DNA from 4 places in the Streptomyces sp. NBC_01571 genome. Region 2 is predicted to be linked to each of the others. Evidence: riboswitches for the same ligand, from Rfam matches in the RefSeq annotation. Region 2 holds a riboswitch; each other region holds the start of a gene.

The links. Region 2 has a riboswitch for cyclic di-AMP ahead of OHB41_RS33485 (M23 family metallopeptidase). Riboswitches for the same ligand answer to the same signal wherever they lie in the genome.
Region 1: another riboswitch for cyclic di-AMP. It lies ahead of OHB41_RS07635 (C40 family peptidase); the one in region 2 lies ahead of OHB41_RS33485 (M23 family metallopeptidase).
Region 3: another riboswitch for cyclic di-AMP. It lies ahead of OHB41_RS27160 (LysM peptidoglycan-binding domain-containing protein); the one in region 2 lies ahead of OHB41_RS33485 (M23 family metallopeptidase).
Region 4: another riboswitch for cyclic di-AMP. It lies ahead of OHB41_RS20160 (transglycosylase family protein); the one in region 2 lies ahead of OHB41_RS33485 (M23 family metallopeptidase).

Annotation. Positions count from the first base shown of each region.
Region 1 covers NZ_JAPEPZ010000001.1:1,683,359-1,688,818, reverse strand. Annotated here, with positions in the region: gene bioF (8-amino-7-oxononanoate synthase) at 1-345, shown strand, start outside; gene OHB41_RS07660 (DUF397 domain-containing protein) at 358-582, opposite strand; gene OHB41_RS07655 (helix-turn-helix domain-containing protein) at 595-1,452, opposite strand; gene OHB41_RS07650 (ATP-binding protein) at 1,664-2,122, shown strand; gene OHB41_RS07645 (LysR family transcriptional regulator) at 2,172-3,083, opposite strand; gene OHB41_RS07640 (LysE family translocator) at 3,200-3,871, shown strand; gene OHB41_RS07635 (C40 family peptidase) at 3,936-4,409, opposite strand; cyclic di-AMP (ydaO/yuaA leader) riboswitch at 4,413-4,576, opposite strand; gene OHB41_RS07630 (hypothetical protein) at 4,944-5,249, opposite strand; gene OHB41_RS07625 (ATP-dependent Clp protease proteolytic subunit) at 5,257-5,460, opposite strand, start outside.
Region 2 covers NZ_JAPEPZ010000001.1:7,438,616-7,444,075, forward strand. Annotated here, with positions in the region: gene OHB41_RS33475 (M16 family metallopeptidase) at 1-1,059, shown strand, start outside; gene OHB41_RS33480 (M16 family metallopeptidase) at 1,056-2,444, shown strand; cyclic di-AMP (ydaO/yuaA leader) riboswitch at 2,669-2,831, shown strand; gene OHB41_RS33485 (M23 family metallopeptidase) at 2,845-3,609, shown strand; gene OHB41_RS33490 (GntR family transcriptional regulator) at 3,798-4,493, shown strand; gene OHB41_RS33495 (HPr family phosphocarrier protein) at 4,675-4,956, opposite strand; gene OHB41_RS33500 (bifunctional acetate--CoA ligase family protein/GNAT family N-acetyltransferase) at 5,135-5,460, shown strand, end outside.
Region 3 covers NZ_JAPEPZ010000001.1:6,006,363-6,011,822, reverse strand. Annotated here, with positions in the region: gene OHB41_RS27165 (CocE/NonD family hydrolase) at 13-2,133, shown strand; cyclic di-AMP (ydaO/yuaA leader) riboswitch at 2,741-2,849, shown strand; gene OHB41_RS27160 (LysM peptidoglycan-binding domain-containing protein) at 2,872-3,639, shown strand; gene OHB41_RS27155 (HAD family hydrolase) at 3,746-4,564, opposite strand; gene OHB41_RS27150 (FAD-dependent oxidoreductase) at 4,848-5,460, opposite strand, start outside.
Region 4 covers NZ_JAPEPZ010000001.1:4,512,129-4,517,588, forward strand. Annotated here, with positions in the region: gene OHB41_RS20140 (Ppx/GppA phosphatase family protein) at 1-705, opposite strand, end outside; gene OHB41_RS20145 (DUF501 domain-containing protein) at 1,109-1,651, opposite strand; gene OHB41_RS20150 (FtsB family cell division protein) at 1,700-2,176, opposite strand; gene eno (phosphopyruvate hydratase) at 2,277-3,563, opposite strand; gene OHB41_RS20160 (transglycosylase family protein) at 3,911-4,603, opposite strand; cyclic di-AMP (ydaO/yuaA leader) riboswitch at 4,608-4,771, opposite strand; gene OHB41_RS20165 (LysM peptidoglycan-binding domain-containing protein) at 4,955-5,460, opposite strand, start outside.

The DNA.
Region 1 (5,460 bases), 5.8 Mb from region 2:
GCACCGGCGGCGGTGGGAGCGGCCCTCGCGGCGCTCAGACTGCTGCGCCGCGAGCCGGCGCGCGCCGACCGGGCCCGCGCGGTGGCGACGGCGCTGCACACCCGGCTGACCGCCGAGGGCCTGGAGGCCGTACGGCCGGACGCCGCCGTGGTCTCCGTGCGCGCGCCGTCCCCCGAGCGGGCCGTGCGGTGGGCGGCGGACTGCCGGGAGGCGGGGCTCGCCGTAGGCTGCTTCCGCCCCCCGTCCGTGCCCGACGGCATCTCCCGGCTGCGGCTGACCGCCCGCGCGGATCTCACCGACGCCCAGATCGAGCAGGCCGTACGGGTGATCTCCGAGAACCGGTGAACGAGGCGGCGGTCAGCTCAGTCCGGCGATGAACCCCTCCCAGCTGGCAGGGGTGAACAGCAGGGCGGGGCCTGCCTTGTTCTTGGAATCGCGCACCGCGACGAGTCCGGCCCAGGGGCCGGGGCCCGGTCGTGCGGTCTCGACGCAGTTGTTCATTCCCGTACTGCGGCTGCTGCGCAGCCAGCGCACATCACGGAGTGAAGTACTGGAAGGTACGTACCGAGGCAGTGCGGTCATGGGGGTGCCTCCTTACACGCCGTCACCTATCGCGGCGATGTAGTCCAACGAGTCCTCGGGTGAAAGGGCGTTAAACCGAAGGGTGTTGAAGGCCTCGGTGTAGGCCTGAAGGTCTTCTTTCCGCTCGAGGTAGAGGCTACTCGTCAAGTGGTCGAGAACAACCACGTCCAGATCAGTTGTGTTCGGAAATGAGAAAATAACGAAAGGCCCGGTCACTCCGGCGTGCGCTCCGGCGGCGAACGGAAGCACTTGGAGGCGCACTTGGGGGAGGACGGCGGCCTCCCGCAACCGGGCCAGCTGCCGTGCCATGACCTCGGGTCCCCCGACCTCACGACGCAGCACGGCCTCGTCCAGGACGGCGGTCAGTTCCAGCGGCGGATGCGAACGCAGCACGTCCTGCCGGGCGAGGCGCACCTCGACGAGCGCGTCCAGCTTGTCGTCCTCGAGTCCGCCCACGGCCGCCCGTGTCACTGCCCGGGCGTACTCGGGGGTCTGGAGCAGACCCGGCACCACGGACGTCTCCAGCGTGCGCATACCGCTGGCCTGGGACTCCAGACTGATGAAGTCCCGGTAGGCGGGCGGCAGGACCCCCCGGTAGGCGTGCCACCAGTGGTGGCGCCCGTTGCCCTCGGATCCGGCCAGCCCGAGCAGGAGCTCCCGTAACCCGGCTTCCCGGACGCCGTACGCGTCCAGCAGGTGCTCCACGTCGGCCGGTTTCACCCCGCTGATCCCCGTCTCGATCCGGCTCACCTTCGACTGGTGCCAGCCGACGAGACGGGCCGCCTCACCACTGGTCAGGCCCGCACCGGCGCGCAGCGCGCGCAGTTCGGCACCGAGTTTGCGGCGGCGTACCGCGGGACCGTGCTGCATGGCCGTACTCCTTACTCCTTCCGAGCCGCCCAAATACGGCCTGCTCCGCAGAGTTCACCGCTTCGAGCGACAGATATATGCATATCCTGGTGGATCGCGCCCGTGACCGGCCCAGTGATGGCAGTCTGGCGCGAAGCACCAGTCCGGGACCGTACTCGAACCATCCGCTCCGTGTCGGACTCCGGTCCCGTGGGAAAGGGACGACGTCGCCATGGCAGATCACCAGGAAGCATCCGTCACCCTGCCGAGCGATCCCGCCTCGGTCTCCGCGGCCCGGAAGTTCGTCGTCGACGTGCTGGCCGAATGGGGCCTGCCGTGTGACGCCGAAGTCGCGGACACCGTACGCCTGATCGTGTCCGAACTAGCCACCAACGCCGTCCAGCACACCTTCGGTCAGTCGCCCACCTTCACGGTGGACGTCCGGCTCGTCCGGGACGAACAACTGCGCATCGGCGTCACCGACAGCCATCCGCGCTTCCCGAAGCGTCTGCCCGCCGCCGTCCAACAGGACAACGGCCGAGGGATGGTGATCATCCGTTGGCTGACCGCCGAGTGCGGCGGCAGGGTCCTCGTGCGGCCCACCCGGGAGGGCGGCAAGACGGTCTCCATCGAGTTGCCGTGGACGGTGTCGGCCCAGCCGGTGGCGGCCGGCGGCCCGCAAGAGCCGTGAGGAAACGATCAGTTGCCGCGCCTCTGCCGCGATTCCCTCCCGCGTCTCCCTACCGCGTGGCACGTCCGAACACGCCGCGCAGCAGGGCCCGGAAGGCCTCGGCCGCGGGTGCCTGCCGGTCGGTCCGGTGGACGACGGAGATCGTACGGCGCAGATCTCCTGGTTCCAGCAGCCTCAGTCCCACCGGGGTCGCCGCCGTCCTGGCCACCATCTCCGGCACCACGGCGACCCCGAGCCCCGCACTGACCAGCGCGCACACCAGGGCGTACCCGGGGCTCTCGACCCGCACGGCCGGAGTGGCCCCGACCCGGGCCAGCGCGGCCTCCACACCCTGCCGGGGCGGATGGTCCGGGGCCATGCTGATCAGCGGCTGCCCGGCGAGTCCGTCCAGCGGCAGCCGGGCCGCGCCGTCCGCGAGGACGTGTCCCGGGGCGGTCACCAGCACCAGCTCCTCGACCAGCACCGGCTCCGCGCGTACCGACGACGGGAGGGGCACCGGGTCCGCGGGCTCGTAGGTGTGGGTCAGCGCGAGGTCCACCTCGCCCGCCGCGACCGCCGCGACGCCGTCCGGGGGCTCGTAGTTCGCGACCGTGAGTTCCACGTCCGGGTGGGCCCGCCGAAAAGCGCTGAGCACCGGCGGCAGCAGATGGATGCCCGCCGTCTGGAAGGTGCCGAGCCGCAGGGTGCCGCCCGACAGGCCGGTCAGGCGGGCCAGTTCGTGCCGGGCCCGCTCCATCTCGTCGAGCACCCGGCGGGCCCGTGCCACGAGCAGCTCGCCCGCGTCCGTCAGCCGCGCCCCGCGATGGGACCGCACCAGCAGCGGCGCGCCCGCCTCCCGTTCCAGTTTGGCGAGCTGCTGGGAGAGCGCGGGCGGGCTGTAGCCGAGCCGTTCGGCCGCCCGGGTGATGGATCCCGCCTCGGCCACCGCTACCAGGGCCGCCAGCCGGGTCGGGTCGTACATGGAACGGCTCCCCAGGTCCGGGGCCCGCGGGGGAGCCCAGGTCTAAACGGTTGCTTAAGGCGGACCCAGGATATTCGGCATACCTGCTGAAGGCCTGATACAGACAGGCTGGTGCCATGGACGCACAGCTCATCGCCTTCACCGGAGTGGCCGCGGGAATGGTCGCCATGCCCGGCGCGGACTTCACCGTCGTCGTACGCAACGCCCTCGTCTCCCGCCGGGCCGGAGTGGCGTGCGCGCTCGGGGTCGCGGGCGGCCTGCTCCTGCACACGGCGCTGGCCGTCGCCGGCGTCGCCGCCGTCCTCGCGGCCGTGCCCGCGCTGTTCCGGACGCTGCAGCTCCTCGGCGGCGGCTACGTGCTGTACCTCGGTGCGCGGGCTCTGGGCGGTCTGCGACGGCGGCGCGACCGGGAGCCGGACCGGGAGCGCTCGGCGGTGTCCGGCGGGACGCCGCCCGGCGAGGCCGGGCCCGGCGTGCCGGGGGAGGGGAGCCGGCCGCTGCGGCAGGGCTTCGTCACCAACGCGCTCAACCCGAAGGCGCCGATCACGTTCCTGAGCCTGCTGCCGCAGTTCGTGCCCGCGGGCAGCCCCGCGATGCCCCGCACCCTGGTGCTGGCCCTGATCGTGGTGGCCCTCGCCCTGGTGTGGTTCCCGGCGGTCACCCTGCTGGTCGACCGGCTCGGCCGGTGGCTGCGCGGGCCGCGGGCCGCCCGCGCCGTGGAGGCGGTCACCGGGAGCGCGCTCGCGGTGCTCGGCCTGGTGCTCCTCCTGGAGCCCCTGACGGCCTGAGGGCCTCCAGGGTTCGTGCCCCCGGGGGCGGCGGCCCCGGCGCCGCCGCCCCACCCGGTCAGGTTCAGCTGATCCGGCCGTACCAGACGCTCCTCGTCCAGATCTTCTGGAGCTTCACGACCTCCCCGCTCTTCGGGGAGTGCCAGATCTTTCCCTTCCCGGCGTAGATGCCGACGTGGTACACGTTCCGGCCCGAGTGGAAGAACACGAGGTCACCGGCCTTGCGGTGCGAGGCGGAGATGTGGTGGCTCTTGTTGTACTGCCCCGCGGCCGTACGAGGCAGTTTCTTGCCCGCCTTCTTGTACGAGTACAGGGTGAGCCCGGAGCAGTCGAAGCGGCGCGGCCCGGTGGCACCGTACTTGTACGGGGCGCCCTTCTTGGATGCCGCGACCTGGAGTGCCCTCGTGGCCGGTGTGGCCGCCTCGGCGTCGGCTGCGACGCCAGGGACCACCAGGCTGCCGCCCACGGCGGCGATGGTCAGAGCCGAGGCCGTACCGGCCCGGGTCAACAGCGACGGGACACGATTCAGCGCAGTCATGCGCAACCCTTCGTCAACCGCCTGTGAAGGATGACCTGTCGGATTCGGGCTGGCGAAGTAGCCCGGCCGCGTACGCGGCTTCACCCCAAGGACCGCCCGGATCTCTCCGGCGGCCCGTCTTGCTGGGTCCTCCACTCCTGCCGATGCACATCTGTCGACCGGTCATCCGGGCGGCGGCAGGACTCGGCGTCCGCCCGGACCGCCCCGCCGGTGTGGCGGGGGCTTGTCGTCGGAAGGGATCTTCACGCATGGGTGTCGGAAAATCCGAGCGGAACCGGTGATTTGTGGGGTTACTCACCACTCACCCGTTCGGGTGGACACTCCTCTGTTCGAGGGGTTTTGGGGACGTCGGCAACGCCCTTACCAGCAACGGAACGTTTCATTCCGCCTTTTGGCTACGCGTGTTGCGCAACTTCCGGGGCCACCCGGAAGGACGCGCGTCTACGCCATTGGGGGGTACGCCGACTGGTCCGTTTGAAACCCGGGCCGGGCGCTCCGCAGATCGGCGTGAGCGTCGGCCCGGGCGTGGACGCCTCAACTGCCGGAGTCGGGCGGCAGGGTGACGCGGGCGGCCCGCCGCTCGCCGTCCAGAACTCGCAGGGCCTGCGCCAGGGTCGGCGCGTGCACCTCGCTCTCGCCCCGCTGGTGCATCAGGGCCAGGGCGTCACGCAGCGCGGTCGCCTTGCCGACGAGTGCCTGGGCGGCGCGCAGCCCGCGATAGGTGTCTCCCGGGCGGGCCGGGTTGATACGGCCGACCAGGTCGACCACGTCGAGGTAGCGGTCTATCAGCTCGGCCTCGGCGTGTGTCAGTGCGGGCAGCGGAGGCAGTTCGGGCACCATCGGCGGATCACCTCGCGTCGGGTGTGGCGTTCCCCGCACCGGGCGCGGTGCGCGAGTTCTTGCGGCTCGGGATGATCCCGTCCACCAGCCCGTACGCCAGCGCGGCCTGCGCGTCCAGAATCGTGTCCCGCTCGATGTCGGCGGCGACTTGTTCGGGATTTTGCCCCGTGTGCCGTACGAGCATGTCCTCCAGCAGCTTCCGAGTGCGCGT
Region 2 (5,460 bases):
ACGATGCCGGCCCACCAGCTGGAGCTCGCGCTCTGGCTGGAGGCGGACCGGATGGGCTCGCTGCTCGCCGCGCTCGACGACGAGTCCATGGAGAACCAGCGGGACGTCGTCAAGAACGAGCGCAGGCAGCGCTACGACAACGTGCCCTACGGCACCGCCTTCGAGAAGCTGACCGCACTCGCCTACCCCGAGGGCCACCCGTACCACCACACCCCGATCGGCTCGATGGCGGACCTGGACGCGGCGACCCTGGAGGACGCCCGCGCCTTCTTCCGCACCTACTACGCGCCCAACAACGCGGTGCTCTCGGTCGTCGGCGACATCGACCCCGAGCAGACGCTCGCCTGGATCGAGAAGTACTTCGGCTCCATCCCCGGGCACGACGGAAAGCCCGCCCCGCGCGACGGTTCGCTGCCCGAGACCATCGGCGAGCAGCTGCGCGAGGTCGTCGAGGAAGAGGTCCCGGCGCGCGCCCTGATGGCCGCCTACCGGCTCCCCGAGGACGGCACGCGCGCGTCCGACGCGGCCGATCTCGCCCTGACCGTCCTCGGCGGCGGCGAGTCCTCGCGCCTGTACAACCGGCTCGTACGCCGCGACCGCACCGCCGTCGCGGCCGGTTTCGGCCTGCTGCGGCTCGCCGGGGCGCCCTCCCTGGGCTGGCTGGACGTGAAGACGTCCGGCGACGTCGAGGTCCCGGTCATCGAGGCCGCGGTCGACGAGGAGCTCGCCCGGTTCGCCGAGGAGGGCCCCACGGCCGAGGAGATGGAGCGCGCCCAGGCCCAGTTGGAGCGCGAGTGGCTGGACCGGCTCGGCACGGTCGCGGGCCGCGCCGACGAACTGTGCCGGTACGCGGTCCTGTTCGGCGATCCGCTGCTCGCCCTGACGGCCGTGCAGCGCATCCTCGACATCACCGCCGAGGAGGTCCAGGAGGTCGCCAAGGCCCGCCTGCGCCCCGACAACCGCGCGGTGCTCGTCTACGAGCCGATCGCCGACGAAGCCACCTCCGCAGACGAAGCCACCGACGCCGCCGACGACACCGACGAGGAGGCGGCGAAGTGACCGAGCTCGCCACCATGGACTTCCACCCGCAGCCCCAGGCCGGCCGGCCCAAGCCCTGGGCGTTCCCCGCTCCCGAGCGCGGCACGCTGGACAACGGCCTGACCCTGCTGCACTGCGACCGCCCGGGCCAGCAGGTCGTCGCCGTCGAGGTGCTGCTCGCCGCGCCGCTGGAGGCCGAGCCGGCCGGCTACGACGGCATCGCCACGATCATGGCGCGCGCGCTCTCCGAGGGCACCGACAAGCTCTCCGCCGAGGAGTTCGCCGCCGAGCTGGAGCGCTGCGGCGCCACCCTCGACGCGCACGCCGACCACCCCGGCGTCCGCCTGTCCCTCGAAGTGCCCGTCTCGCGCCTGCCCAAGGCGCTCGGACTGCTCGCCGACGCCCTGAGGGCACCGGCGTTCGCCGAGAGCGAGATCGAGCGGCTGGTGCGCAACCGGCTCGACGAGATCCCGCACGAGAGCGCCAACCCGGCCCGCCGCGCCGCCAAGGAGCTCTCCAGGCAGCTGTTCCCGGCGACCTCGCGGATGTCCCGTCCCCGGCAGGGCACCGAGGAGACCGTCCAGAAGATCGACGCGGCGGGAGTCCGCGCCTTCTACGACCGGCACGTACGCCCGGCCACGTCCACCGCCGTGATCGTCGGTGACCTCACCGGCGTGGACCTCGACGGGCTGCTCGCCGAGACGCTCGGCGCTTGGACGGGCTCCTCCGCCGAGCCGCGTCCCGTGCCGCCGGTCACGGCCGACGACACCGGCCGCGTGATCATCGTGGACCGCCCCGGCGCGGTCCAGACGCAGCTGCTGATCGGCCGTGTCGGCTCGGACCGGCACGACCGCGTCTGGCCGGCCCAGGTGCTCGGCACGTACTGCCTCGGCGGCACCCTCACCTCGCGCCTGGACCGCGTCCTGCGCGAGGAGAAGGGCTACACCTACGGGGTGCGGGCCTTCGGCCAGGTGATGCGTTCCGCGCCGGACGGCACGGGCATCGCGATGCTCGCCATCAGCGGTTCCGTGGACACCCCGAACACCGGGCCGGCGCTGGACGACCTCTGGAAGGTGCTGCGCACCCTCGCCGCGGACGGTCTGACGGACGCCGAACGCGACGTCGCCGTGCAGAACCTGGTGGGCGTGGCGCCCCTCAAGTTCGAGACCGCGGCGGCCGTCGCGGGCACGCTCGCCGACCAGGTCGAGCAGTACCTGCCGGACGACTACCAGGCGACGCTCTATCAGCAGCTCGCCGCGACCGGCACCGTGGAGGCCACCGCGGCGGCGGTGAGCGCCTTCCCGGTGGACCGTCTGGTCACCGTCCTGGTGGGCGACGCCGCGCAGATCGAGGAGCCCGTCAAGGCGCTCGGCATCGGTGAAGTGACCGTCGTGGCCGCGGAGTAGAAGCGAGGCGGAAGACGCGAGCCCAGGGGGCCCGGGTGACCGAAGAGTCGCCCGGGCCCCCTTTTGCCCTGACAACACCCTCAATTTGTCCGTATTGATAGGGAGGTTGCCTTTCTTCCCTGTGGCATGCACTACAAAAACCGTGATCCGTTTGTTGTTTGAAAGAGGGCCCGCTTAGCGTCGGTCCGGCTGTTCGTCAGGCAGTGCGCCGCGTCCGCGGCACCGGACAGTCATCGCCGAGTCCCCGTACGGCGCGAGCCAGGGGAGCCGGGGACCCGTACGCAGTCCCTGGGGTGAATCGGACCCCCCTCCCCGCGAGGGCGTCCGTAGGAGACCTTCCTGCTCCGAACCCGTCAGCTAACCCGGTAGGCGAGAGGGAAGGAAAGGACCAAGCCCCTTCATGGCGTTCACCTGTGGCCCCGGGAAACACCGTCGTCCGAGCCGCGTGAAGCGCACCACCTCGAACGCCGTCGGCGTCGCGGCGCTCACCACCACCGGTGTCATCGGAACCCTGGCCGCCCCGGCCTTCGCCGCGGACAGCTCCGTCGAGCAGACCGGGCTGACCCAGGCCGTCACCATCGGCGACACGGTCGCCGCCCAGATCGACGCGCAGGCCGCCGCGCAGCAGCGTGCGGCCGACGAGGCCGCCGCCCGCCGGAAGGCCGAACAGGCCGCGCGCAAGCGGGCCGTCGAGGAGGCCAAGAAGGAGCGCGAGGCCAAGGAGCGCGCCGCCCGCGCCGCCGAGCGCAAGCGTCTCAACACCTTCGTCCTGCCGATCCCCGGCTCGTACGTCTCCACGGGCTACAAGGCCGGCGGCAGTCTCTGGTCCTCCGGCAGCCACACGGGCGTCGACTTCCACGCCGCGTCCGGCACCCCGGTCCACGCGGTCGGCTCGGGCACGGTCGTCACGGCCGGCTGGGGCGGTGCCTACGGCAACCAGATCGTCCTGCGGATGCACGACGGCACGTACACGATGTACGGCCACCTGTCGTCCATCGGTGTCTCCGTGGGCCAGACCGTCACGCCCGGCGGTCAGCTGGGCCTCTCCGGGGCCACCGGAAACACCACCGGACCCCACCTCCACTTCGAGGCCCGCACCACGCCGGAGTACGGCTCCGACATCGACCCGGTGGCCTACCTCCGCTCGCACGGCGTGAACGTCTGACGCCAGGAGGCCGCACTTCCGAAGCCCCGGTTCACCCGAGCCGGGGCTTCGTCGTTTCGAACGGCTGTCTGTCCAAAAAATATCCATGGATTCCGGTCCGCCATCGGAAATTCCGGCCTGCTGCAATAGAGTCGCCGAACGAGCGTCAATCGACCGCGTTTCGCGGGGATTAAGGCGGAGGTCCGGTCATGCGCATTCCCGCGCACTCGGTATGCACGGCGATCCGTGACGACATCGTCGCGGGTGTCTACGAGCGCGGCGGCCGGCTCACCGAGGAACTGCTCGCGCGCCGCTACGGCGTCTCGCGCGTCCCGGTGCGCGAGGCTCTGCGCACCCTGGAGGCCGAGGGATTCGTCGTCACCCGCCGGCACGCGGGCGCGTGCGTGGCGGAGCCCACCGAGCAGGAGGCGGCGGACCTGCTGGAGATGCGCATGCTGCTGGAGCCGCTGGGGGCGTCCCGGGCCGCCCAGCGGCGCACCGAGGCCCACCTCAAGGTGCTGCGAGGCCTGGTCAGACTGGGTCAGGAGCGCTCCAGGAGGGGGAACAGCGAGGATCTGCGCTCCCTGGGCGGCTGGTTCCACGAGACGCTCGCACAGGCTTCCGGGAGCCCCGCGCTGACCTCCACGCTGGCCCAGTTGCGGCACAAGATCGCCTGGATGTACGCGGTCGAGGCGCCCGCCGATCCGGTGGAGTCGTGGGCGGAGCACGGTGGCATCGTGGACGCGGTGGCGCGCGGCGACGGCGAGCGGGCCCGGGCCATCACGGCGCTGCACACCGAGCGCGCGACGGCCGCGCACCGGCTGAGGTTTCCCGGTGGGGGAGAGCGCCCGGACCGTGTGAGGACTTCGCAACGTCCCGTAAACATGACGGGCCTGCGTCATTAACACAGGGGCCGTATACAAAGAGGGGTAATTCGCGGGGGATTATTTCTGCTGCCCGTAATTCGAAATAGCGAAGGGCCCGCCCGATGTTTTCAGGCGAGCCCTTCGATATGCGTACGGGGCGATGTCCTTCGGTACGAAGACCTTCGCCGCCGTCGATTCGGAGCCCCGTGAGGGGGGCGCCTCAGACGGTCTCGGGAAGCTCCTCGAGGCCTTCCGCGACCAGCTTGGCCAGTCGGTCGAGGGCGGCGTCCGCGCCCTCGGCCTCCGAGGCGAGGACGATCTCCTCGCCGCCCTGGGCGCCCAGGCCGAGGACCGCCAGCATGGAGGCCGCGTTGACGGGGTTGCCGTCCGCCTTGGCGATCGTCACGGGGATGCCGGAGGCCGTGGCCGCCCGGACGAAGATGGAGGCGGGACGGGCGTGGAGGCCCTCGGCCCAGCCGACGTTGACGCGGCGCTCAGCCATGTGATGCTGCCCTTCAGGGGTTCAGGGTTGTCTAGACCAGTGTTCCATAGAGTGAAGCGCGTCCGAAGCGGGTGTCGTACCCGCCCCGAACCCGGCTTCGGACCCCGGCCTGGATCCGAATCCGCTGCCCCTAGCCTGCCTCGCGCCGCTGTCGGACGCGAGCCGTACTCTGGGGCCCATGCAGACCTCGTCGGACCGGCACGAGTACCCCTCCCACTGGGAGGCCGACGTGGTGCTGCGCGACGGAGGCACGGCCCGCGTCAGGCCCATCACGGTCGACGACGCCGAGCGCCTGGTCAGCTTCTACGAGCAGGTCTCGGACGAGTCGAAGTACTACCGCTTCTTCGCGCCGTACCCGCGTCTGTCCGCCAAGGACGTCCACCGCTTCACGCACCACGACTTCGTGGACAGGGTGGGGCTCGCGGCCACGATCGGCGGCGAGTTCATCGCCACCGTACGCTATGACCGCATCGGTGCCGGTGGCCTGCCCGCCTCCGCGCCCGC
Region 3 (5,460 bases), 1.4 Mb from region 2:
ACCGAGAAGAGCATGCACACCCGTACGGCCTTCCCCTACGAGACGACTCACGAGGACCTCTGGATCCCTCTGGCGGACGGCACCCGGCTGTACGCACGCATGTGGCGCCCGCTGACCGGGGAACCCGTCCCCGCCCTGCTCGAATACCTCCCGGACCGCCTCAGCGACGCGACCGCGCCGCGCGACGCGCAGCGCCATCCCTGGTACGCGGGCCACGGCTACGCCTCCGTCCGGGTGGACGTCCGCGGCCACGGCAACTCGGAGGGCGTGCCGGCGGACGCGGAGACCACCGAGCCGGCCGACGGCGTGGAGGTGGTCCACTGGCTGGCCGCCCAGCCCTGGTGCAGCGGCCGGGTCGGCATGTTCGGTCTCTCCCGGGGAGGCGTCACCGCCCTCCGGATCGCGGCCCTCGCCCCCGAACCGCTCGGGGCGCTCGTCACGGTCTGCTCGGATGACGACCGCTTCGACCACGGCATCGAGCACGGCATCGAGCACGGCATCGACGGCGCGGGAGGCGCCGTCCCCACCACCGGCGCGCACGCCCGCGCGGCCGCGGCACTCGCCCACGTCGCCCGCCCGCCGGACCCCGCGTACGTCGGCCAGGTGATGTGGCGTGACATGTGGGTGAAGCGGCTGGAGACGGTGGACCCGTTCATCCGTACGTGGCCGTCGCACCCGGCCCAGGACCCGTACGGGAGCAACGGCGGCGCCCACGAGGACGGCTCCGTGATCCGTGCGGCCGTCCTGGCGGTGGGCGGCTGGCACGACCCCTACCGTGACTCGGTGCTGCGCCTGGTCCAGAGCCTCCCGCCGGACCGCGTACGAGGCGTGATCGGCCCCTGGTCGCACGCGTACCCGGACCAGGACCGCCCGCCCGGCCCGGCGATCGGCTTCCTCCAGGAGACGCTCCGCTGGTGGGACCACTGGCTCAAGCCGCACGGCACGCGCACCTCGGCGGGCACGGACGCCGGCTCCTCGACCGGCACGGACAGCCGCACAGTGATGTCCGAGCCCCTTCTGCGTGCCTACGTCATGGACGCGCACCCACCGGCGACGACGTACGCCTCCCTGCCCGGCCGCTGGGTGGGCGACGGCGCCTGGCCCTCCCCCTCGGTCACCCCCGTCGCGTACGCGCTCCGGGGTGCGCCGGTGCTCGTGCGCTCCCCTCAGCACACCGGCGTGGACGCGGGTCGCTTCCGCCCCACCGGAGGCGACGCGGACCTGCCGCCGGACCAGCGGGAGGAGGACGCGAGATCCGCCTGCTTCGAGTTCGAGGTACCGGGAGAGACCTGGATCCTGGGCCGCCCGAGCGTGCGCCTGCGCATGACCTCGCACTCGGCCCGGGGCCAGGTGATCGCCCGGGTGTGCGACGTGGCCCCCGACGGCGCCTCGACCCTGGTCACTCGGGGTGCCCTGAACGTGCCGGTGCGCGACGGCGGCGATCAGGCGGCCTCCTGGAGACCGGGCACCACGGAGGACGTACGTTTCGACCTGGACGCCATCGGCTACGCCGTCCCGCCGGGCCATCGCATCCGTCTCTCCCTCTCCTCCGCGTACTGGCCGTGGATGTGGCCCGAGCCGGGCTCGGAGGCCGGCTTCACCCTGGATCCGTCGGGCAGTTCCCTCGAACTCCCGGTACGGGCGAGGCAGTCGGACCCCACGATCACCTTCGCGGAGCCGGAGCACTCCGTACCGCTCGGGGTGGCCTCCGCCGCCACGCTCGACGAACCACGCCCGGAACGCCTGGTCGTACGCGACATGGCGAAGGGCGAGTGGCGCCTGGAAGTCGTCCCGCGCCACTGCGGCACCCGCGTCCACCCGGACGGCCTCGAGCACACGGAGGACGCACTGGAGACGTACTCCGTCCAGGAAGCCGGTCCCCTGAGCGCACGCGCCCACTTCTCCTGGTCGATCCGTCTGCACCGCCCGGAACCGGCCTGGGACGCGAGGATCGAGGTCCGCTCCGAAGTCACCTGCGACACACGGGACTTCATCACCTCAAGCGAGCTGGTCTGCAAGGACGGCGACGAGGTGGTCTTCCATCGGACATGGGAGCGGAGGATCCCGCGCACGACGGGACAGGGCCCCGGCGGCGCCATCGGCGATCCCGCGGAGCGGAGCGCGGACCGCTGAATTCCTGACGAACCCCGGCAGGGACGCCCGCCCGCTTCCACGGGTGGCCGGGAGACGGTCGCCCGCCTCGGCAGCACCGGGGCGGAAGCGGTGGTCGGGATCAACAGGCCATACACAGAGCCTGAGTTCGACCTTCATCCCGACATGAAGCGGCACGAATTTCCCGAACACCGTCTCCACAGGCTCCACTTCAGGCCCGACGGGGACCGGCTCCCCCACGGGGACCCCGCCACGGACCCGTCCCTACGAGCGGTGCGCCCGGCTCCGATCGGGGACTCAGCGGCCTCTTATCCGCGCCTTATATGCCCGACTTGCCTTCATTGCCGCTTTATTCCTGCGGCATGGAGTGAGTTGGGTCACGCCCGAAGGTCATCTACTCCGCAGCCCCGCCGAGCGACTACCCGTTTGCATAAGCCAAGTTGAGCGAAGCATTCCGGATTAATCGGGCAATTCATCTGCCCTTATGTCCTGGTGAAAACGATCTACACCGCGACATCAAGGCTTGTTCCGGACATGTGCTCTCGCATACCTTCACGTCACTCCGGACGGATCGCCCAATCCTGCCGCCGACCGGAAACCCACACCCGACCACACACGCACGGCAGGAGCGGGGGACCCAGGTAAGCCGCCGATCCGAAGTCCGGAACGGCTAGGGGTGAAGTCGCACTCAGCGTGCGGCCGGGCAGCTCCCGCCCGAACCCGACAGCTCACCTCGCAGGCGCCGGAGAGGAACACGTCATGGCCGCAGCAGGTAGACACTGCCACCCGAAGACCCGCAGCACCCTCGTCCGCGGCATTCTCGCTGCGGGCACGGGCGCGGCGGTACTCGCCCTCCCGCTCCTGGGCGCCACCTGCGCACAGGCCGCCACGGGCGCCTCCGACGTCAAGCTCGTCACGTACAAGGTGGTCACGGGCGACACCCTGGCCAAGATCGCGCGGAAGTACCCCTCCAGCGGCGGCTGGAAGAAGCTCTACGAGGCCAACAGCGCGGTCATCGGCCCCAACCCGTCGGCGCTCCGTCCGGGCCTCACCCTGACGGTCGGGACGCAAACCGTCCAGAACATCGCAAAGTCGACAAAGGTCACGGAAGCGGTCGCCAAGACCACGACGGTCAAGACCACGGCCGCCAAGACCACGGCCGCCAAGACCACGGCCGCCAAGACCACGGCCGCCGCGAAGACGTACACGAATGACCTCGACGGCTGGATCAAGCAGTCGCTGGACATCATGGCCAAGAACGGAATCCCGGGCACGTACAACGGCATCCACCGCAACGTCATGCGGGAGTCCTCCGGAAACCCCAAGGCCATCAACAACTGGGACTCCAACGCCGCCGCCGGTATCCCCTCCAAGGGCCTGCTCCAGGTCATCGACCCCACGTTCAAGGCCTACCACGTGGCCGGCACGTCGTGGGACTCCTACGACCCGGTCGCGAACATCACCGCCGCCTGCAACTACGCGGCGGCGAAGTACGGCTCCATCGACAACGTCAACGGCGCCTACTGACCGGACGCCACGCAACCGGGGCGCCGGACCGGACATCCGGCGCCCCCGGAAGCCAGGACCCCGGGAAACCGGGCCCACGGCAAACCGAGGCCCCGGGAAATCGGGGCTACGGAGCGGAGAGCGGGAACAACCGCTCCAGTACCACCGCGATCCCGTCGTCCTCGTTCGACAGCGTCACCTCGTCGGCCACCGCCTTGAGCTCTGGGTGGGCGTTGGCCATGGCGACCCCGTGGGCGGCCCAGTCGAACATGGGGATGTCGTTGGGCATGTCACCGAAGGCGACGGTGGCTTCGGAGGCCAGCCCGAGATGGGCGGCGGCGAGAGCCAGCCCCGTCGCCTTGGTCACCCCGCATGGCTGGAGTTCGACCGTGCCGGGCCCCGACATGGTGACGGTGGCCAGAGAACCCACCACCCCCCTGGCCGCCGCGGCCAACTCGTCGTCGGACAGCAGCGGGTGGCGCAGCAGCACCTTGCTGATCGGCTCCGTCCAGAGGTCGTCACGGCGTCCGACCCGTACCGCGGGAAGCGTCGGGTGCGGCATCACATAGCCGGGTTCGATGAGTGTCAGTCCGTCCGCGCCGTCCTGGTCCACCGCCGCGTACAGCAGCCCGACCTCCGCCTCGATCTTGCCGAGCGCCGTCTCCGCGAGTTCCCTGTCCAGGGTCACCGACCACAGCAGACGGTCCTCGCCCGCGTCGTAGAGCTGCGCCCCCTGTCCGCACACCGCCAGTCCCGTGCCGCCGAGTTCGGCGAGGAGCGGGCGCACTCTCGGCGCCGGGCGCCCCGTCACGACCAGATGTCGGGCACCCGCCTCCACCGCCCTCGCCAACGCGGCCCGGGTGCGGTCGGAGAGTGTGTCGTCGCCGCGGAGCAGCGTTCCGTCCAGGTCAGTGGCGATGAGTGAATATGCAGTCGGAGCGGCCATGATCCGAAGAATACGGATCCGGCGACTCATCGGCCCGGCGTGAACCGGACGACGTCCGGTATCCCGTCAGCAACGCCGTTCACCGCACGGACCACGCGCGACGGACGGCGTCGCACCGTCCGATCCGCCGCGCCGGGCGCCCGGAAGCGCCGCGACGCCGGCTCCAACACCCGCCGCCGACCGCCTGGTTACGGACTGCGATCGTTCGGTCACTTCCTGGTGACGCGGGGGCCGTGGTCCCCCGCCACCACCCCCACCGCCGTCCCGAGCGCCCTGCGTCACCTCAACCGTGAGCCGCCGCCAGGTGCTTGGCCAATCGCGGCGAGGCGAACTCCGTCCCGCACACGAACCGCATCACGGGCCCGTACGAGGCCGCCGCGGGCAACCCCGTGAAGTACAGCCCGGGCACCGAGGACCGGTATCCGGCACCGAGCTTCGGAGTGCCGCGGCTCACCGCCAGCTCCGTCCGCAACGCGTGTCCCAGGAAGTCCATCGCCGCGAGGTCGACGCGATAGCCCGTCGCCGCGATGACGTGGTCGGCCGCGAGTTCCTCGGCCGAACCGCCCAGGGTGCGCACGGAGAGCACCGGGCGGCTCCCGGAGACCGAGGCACGCTCGATCCGGGCGATCTCGCTGACCTCGACCTTGCCCTCGAAGCGGTCCCGGAGCCACCACGCGCCGAGCGGGCCGAGCACCCGGCGGACGAGATAGTGCCGGGTCTCGGCGGGCAGGTAGCGGTAGGGATGCGGGTAGTAGCTCAGCGCCCACAGCGACCAGGCGCGTCCGAAGGGCGACTCCGGGCGCAGCTTCGGCTGCCCCCAGGGCGGCGCGCCGAAGGCGACCCTGCCCCGGCCCCGGGACACCACGCGCACCTGCGCGCCCGCCTCCGCCGCGAGT
Region 4 (5,460 bases), 2.9 Mb from region 2:
GTCGTACGCGGGGAGGTCCAGCGCGATGGCCGCGACCGTGGTGACCGAACCGGCGAGGCCGACCAGCGTGCGGGCCTCGTCCAGCGGGACCGTCCGGGCCGCGAGGTCCAGCGCGGCGTCGATGTCGGCGCGGATCGCGTCGATCTCCGCGGGCGCCGGGGGGTCGCTCACCACGCCGGCGTGCACCAGGTGGCGCTCGGTCATCCGTACACAGCCGATGTCCACGGAGCGGGCGGCGCGTACGTGGTCGTCGCCGATGACGAACTCGGTGGAGCCGCCGCCGATGTCCACGACCAGGTACGGCTTGGCGAGGTCGTCCCGGCCCGTGAGTTCCCTGGTCGCTCCCGTGAAGGAGAACTCGGCCTCCTGGTCGCCGGTGATCACCTCGGGCTCGACGCCCAGGATGTCGAGGACACCGCGTACGAACTCGTCCCTGTTCTCGGCGTCGCGGGAGGCGGAGGTCGCGACGAAGCGGAGGCGCTCCGCGCCGTGCTCCTTGATGACCGCCGCGTACTCGCGGCAGGCCGCGAAGGTGCGGTCCAGGGCCTCGGGGGCGAGGCGGCCGGTGCGGTCCACTCCCTGGCCGAGCCGGACGATCGTCATACGGCGGTCCAGGTCGACGAGTTCGCCCGTCGCCGGGTTCGCGTCGGCGACGAGGAGACGGATGGAGTTCGTGCCGCAGTCGATGGCGGCGACCCTGGTCATGAGCTGTGGTCTCCTGTGGTGGTTTCCGATTCCGGCGTGCAGCGGCCCAGCCTATTTCGCCCCGCCGCCCCTGCCCTCCCCCAAGCTCTCGGCTTCGCTCGAGCAGGGGGACCCCCCGCCATCCCGTCCCTGGGGCTCCGCCCCGGACCCCGCCAGGGGGCTGCGCCCGCTGGACCCTCCATCGCCCGAAGGGCTCGTCCTCAAACGCCGGACGGGCTGGAATCCATGCCCCCGGGCGCCGGCCGTTCAGCGAGACCTCGCACCCCCAGCCCGTCCGAAACCATCCGGCGCACGCCGAAGTCTCCAGCGCAGGCACCCATATCCAGCCCGTCCGGCGATTGAGGACGAGGCCGTTCAGGCCGAAGCGGTGTTCTGGGGGCGCCAGGCCCCAGGGGCCCGGACCTCACCCCTCCGCGGAGGGGTCCTCGGCCACGGAATGGTCCACACACGGCCCCTTGCGCCACCACTCCGGCAGCATCGCGATCGCCTCGTCCCCCAGCGGGTTCACCCCGGGGCCCGCGGCCAGGGAGTGCGCCACCAGGACGTGCAGGCACTTCACCCGGTCCGGCATGCCCCCCGCGCTCGGGAACCCGGCGAGCACCTCGATGGCGTCGCGGCGCGCGATGTAGTCCTCGTGGGCGGCCCGGTACGCGGCGGCCAGCTCGGGGTCGGTGGCGAGACGGTCCGTCATCTCCTTCATGACGCCGTTGGCCTCCAGCGTGCCGATCGCGGAGGCCGCGCGCGGACACGTCAGGTAGTACGTCGTCGGGAACGGCGTCCCGTCGGGAAGCCGGGGCGCCGTCTCCACCACGTCCGGCTCGCCGCAGGGGCAGCGGTGCGCGATCGCGCGCAGTCCGCGCGGCGGGCGGCCGAGCTGCTGCTTGAAGGCCTCGACGTCCGCGTCGGTCGGCTCGGTCCGCGGGGTGGGCGGCGGGGGCGTTTCCATGCCTGTGCTCAAGTCACTTTCTCTGTCGTTTCACCGGTCCGTGTCAGCTCACCGGTCGGAGCGGTCGGACTTGTCGACGCCGTCCCAGACATTGGCGTACCAGGGGCGGGCGTCCGCCCCTCGGTTCGTCCGCGACTGCTTCGCCGCGTCCGGGTCGATCACGACGTATCCGGTCTCGCCCGGCATCACGTAGTGCAGCCGTTCCCGGATCCGCTGCTCCGCGTACGCGTCGTCCTGCCAGCGCGCCTTCAGGTCGCGGAGCTGTTCGACCCGGGCGCGGGCCTGCTCCTGCTGCCGCTGCAGATCGGCGATCTCGGCGCGCTGGGACACGTACTGCCTTATGGGGTACGCGAGGGCCACGATCAGGGAGCAGACGACGAGCGCCAGCAGCGCGGCCCGGCCCGTCAGCCGCGAGCGCCGGGCCTGACGCTTGGTCTGGGAGCGGTAGACCCGGGCCGCCGTCTGCTCGCCGAGCAGCCGCAGCCGGGTCGCGGTGGAGAACCGGTCCCGGTCCTTCACGGCCATGTCCCCGCCTCCCCTTCACACGTGCGTACGTCCCCGCACACGGTACGGGACCGGGTACGGGGACGTACGTGCGACTGGCTAAGCCTTAACCCTGCCGGGGTCAGCCCTTGAAGCGCGGGAAGGCCGAGCGGCCCGCGTACACCGCGGCGTCGTCGAGGATCTCCTCGATGCGCAGCAGCTGGTTGTACTTGGCGACACGGTCCGAGCGGGCCGGGGCGCCGGTCTTGATCTGACCGCAGTTCACCGCGACGGCCAGGTCGGCGATGGTGACGTCCTCGGTCTCGCCGGAGCGGTGGGACATCATGCACTTGAAGCCGTTGCGCTGGGCCATCTCGACGGCGTCCAGGGTCTCGGTCAGCGAGCCGATCTGGTTCACCTTGACGAGCAGGGCGTTCGCGGAGCCCTCCTCGATGCCGCGGGCGAGGCGCTCGGGGTTGGTGACGAAGAGGTCGTCGCCGACGATCTGGACCTTGTCGCCCAGCTTCTTGGTGATGACGTTCCAGCCGGCCCAGTCGTCCTCGTACAGCGGGTCCTCGATGGAGACGAGCGGGTACGCCGCCACGAGCTCCTCGTAGTACTCCGTCATCTCGGCGGCCGAGCGGGACTTGCCCTCGAACTCGTACTTGCCGTCCTTGTAGAACTCGGACGCGGCGACGTCGAGCGCGAGCGCGATCTGCTCACCGGGGACGTAGCCGGCCTGCTTGATGGCCTCGAGGATGAGGTCGAGCGCGGCGCGGTTCGACTCCAGGTTCGGGGCGAAGCCGCCCTCGTCGCCGAGGCCGGTGGACAGGCCCTTGGACTTCAGGACGGACTTGAGGGTGTGGTACACCTCGGCGCCCCAGCGCAGCGCCTCGGAGAAGGACTCCGCGCCGATCGGGGCGATCATGAACTCCTGGATGTCCACGTTCGAGTCGGCGTGCGAGCCGCCGTTCAGGATGTTCATCATCGGAACGGGCAGCAGGTGCGCGTTCGGGCCGCCCAGGTAGCGGAAGAGCGGGAGGTCGGACGCCTCGGAGGCGGCGTGCGCGACGGCCAGCGAGACGCCGAGGATGGCGTTGGCGCCCAGCGAGCCCTTGTTGTCGGTGGCGTCCAGGTCGAACATGGCCTGGTCGATCAGACGCTGCTCGGTGGCGTCGTAGCCGACGAGCTCCGGGCCGATCTGCTCGATGACGGCGAGGACGGCCTTCTCGACACCCTTGCCCTGGTAACGGTTGGGGTCACCGTCACGGAGCTCGATGGCCTCGAAGGCCCCCGTGGAGGCGCCGGACGGAACGGCGGCACGACCCGTGCTGCCGTCGTCGAGGCCGACCTCGACCTCGACCGTGGGGTTGCCTCGGGAGTCCAGGATTTCCCGGGCTACGACGACGTCGATGGACGGCACGAGCATCTCCTTCTGGGATGTGACGCGGGTACGCGGGCCCGCGGGGCCCGCACTGCACGGTGCCGCGTTCGGCTCCGCGGGATGAGCCTAACCGGCTCGGGGCGATCGGCCAGCCGCTCGACCACCCCTTGAGCAGAACTGAGGGTAAATATTGTTCCCCTTCGAAACAAAAAGCCCCGCTCCGGTGCGTACGGGGGAAGACGCACCGGAGCGGGGAGCCCGTGGGGACGGGGGTGGACCCTCATCGGGTCTCCGGCGTGGAGACCCTTCCTGCGAGAGGCCTCTCATCCGGGAGGCCTCTCGTCCGGGCGGACCGTCGACCGATCGGCCCGTCGTCCGGGAGGACCGTCGTCTCAGCTGAGGTGGAGCTGCTGACCCGGGTAGATGAAGTCCGCGTCGTCGACGATGTCCTTGTTCAGCTTGAACAGCTGCTGCCAGCCGCCCTTGACCTTCTTCTTCTCGGCGATCGAGCTGAGAGTGTCGCCCTTGACGACCTTGTACTCGCCGTCGCCCTTCTTGACCTTCTTGCCGGTCGGCGTCGAGACGGTCTTCTTCTGGGCCGCCGGGCGCTCGGACGAACGGGAGGCCGCGGTGTCCGTCGACCGGCTCTCGGTGCTCTGCGTGCCGCTGGACGTGGACGGCTTGGCGGGGGCGGTCGTGCCACCGGTGTACGCGGCGCCGGACAGGCCCGTGCCGCAGGTCGGCCAGGCACCCTTGCCCTGTGCGGCGAGGACCTTCTCGCCGATGGTGATCTGCTGGGACTTGGACGCCTTGTCGGCGGTGGAGGCGTAGGCGGTGCCGCCGTACGCGGCCCAGGTGGAGGCCGAGAACTGCAGGCCGCCGTAGTAACCGTTGCCGGTGTTGATCGACCAGTTGCCGCCGGACTCGCACTGGGCGACGGAGTCCCACTCGGAGGCGGTGGCGGCGGAGGCGCTGCCGGCGGCCATCAGCGGAGCGGCGATGGCGACGCCGGTGACACCGGCGAGCGTGGCGACACGAGTGGCCTTGGACGGACGGCGGTGCTTGCCCTTGCTGGAAAACAGCATCGAGTGATCCCCTCACCGACGCCTGCGAGGTGAGCTGTCGGGTTCGGGCGGGTGAGTGCCCGGCCGTGCGCTCTCGGCGCACGTCTTCACCCCAAGCCGCTCCCGGTCAACTACCGGGCGCGGCGCTTACCTTGGGTCCCCCGCTCCTGCCTACGGCGCTTGACGCGTCGACTGTTCCCGTACGGCCGCTGGCAGGATTCGGCGTTGCGACCGTCGGGGCCCGCTGTGGCGAGCGGTGATGACCGTAAGCAGTCGATCGACCGAATTTCAAAGACGATCAGGGCCTTTGAGATCCATCTCTCACTTGCGCCAAACCGGACATTACCCAGCGAACCATGACGTGAACTCCCGCTACTTTTCGCCCGATTCGGCATCAACTGCAAGGCTCTGACCGGGGAGAATGAGGTCCGGGTCGTCGCCGACCGTCTTCTCGTTCCCGGCGTAGAGCCCGCCCCATCCGCCTTCGAGGTCAAGGGCGTCGGCGATGGTCGAGAGGCTGTCTCCGGTGCGGACGACGTACGAGCCGTCGACGACGCCGCGGGCGACGCCGGAGTCGCGCGAGGCGTGCCGACCGGAGGAGTCGTCGCCGCGGCCGTCCGCCGTGTCGTCGGTGGAGTTCTCTGCGGCACTGCCGCCGCGGTGGCGCCCGGCGCCGGTCGTCGCACCCTCGGAGGCCGCCGAAGCGTCGCCGCCCTGGCCCGAGTTGCCCGATTCGCCACCCTTCGTCGACCTCGCGCCCTCGCTGTCCGCCTCCCGCGCGCTGCCGGACTCCTCGTCCGAGGGCGCGTCCGATTTCGTTCTGTTCCCGGTCTCGTCCGAGGACGAATCGGTCGAGGACGAATCGGACCGGGAGGAGT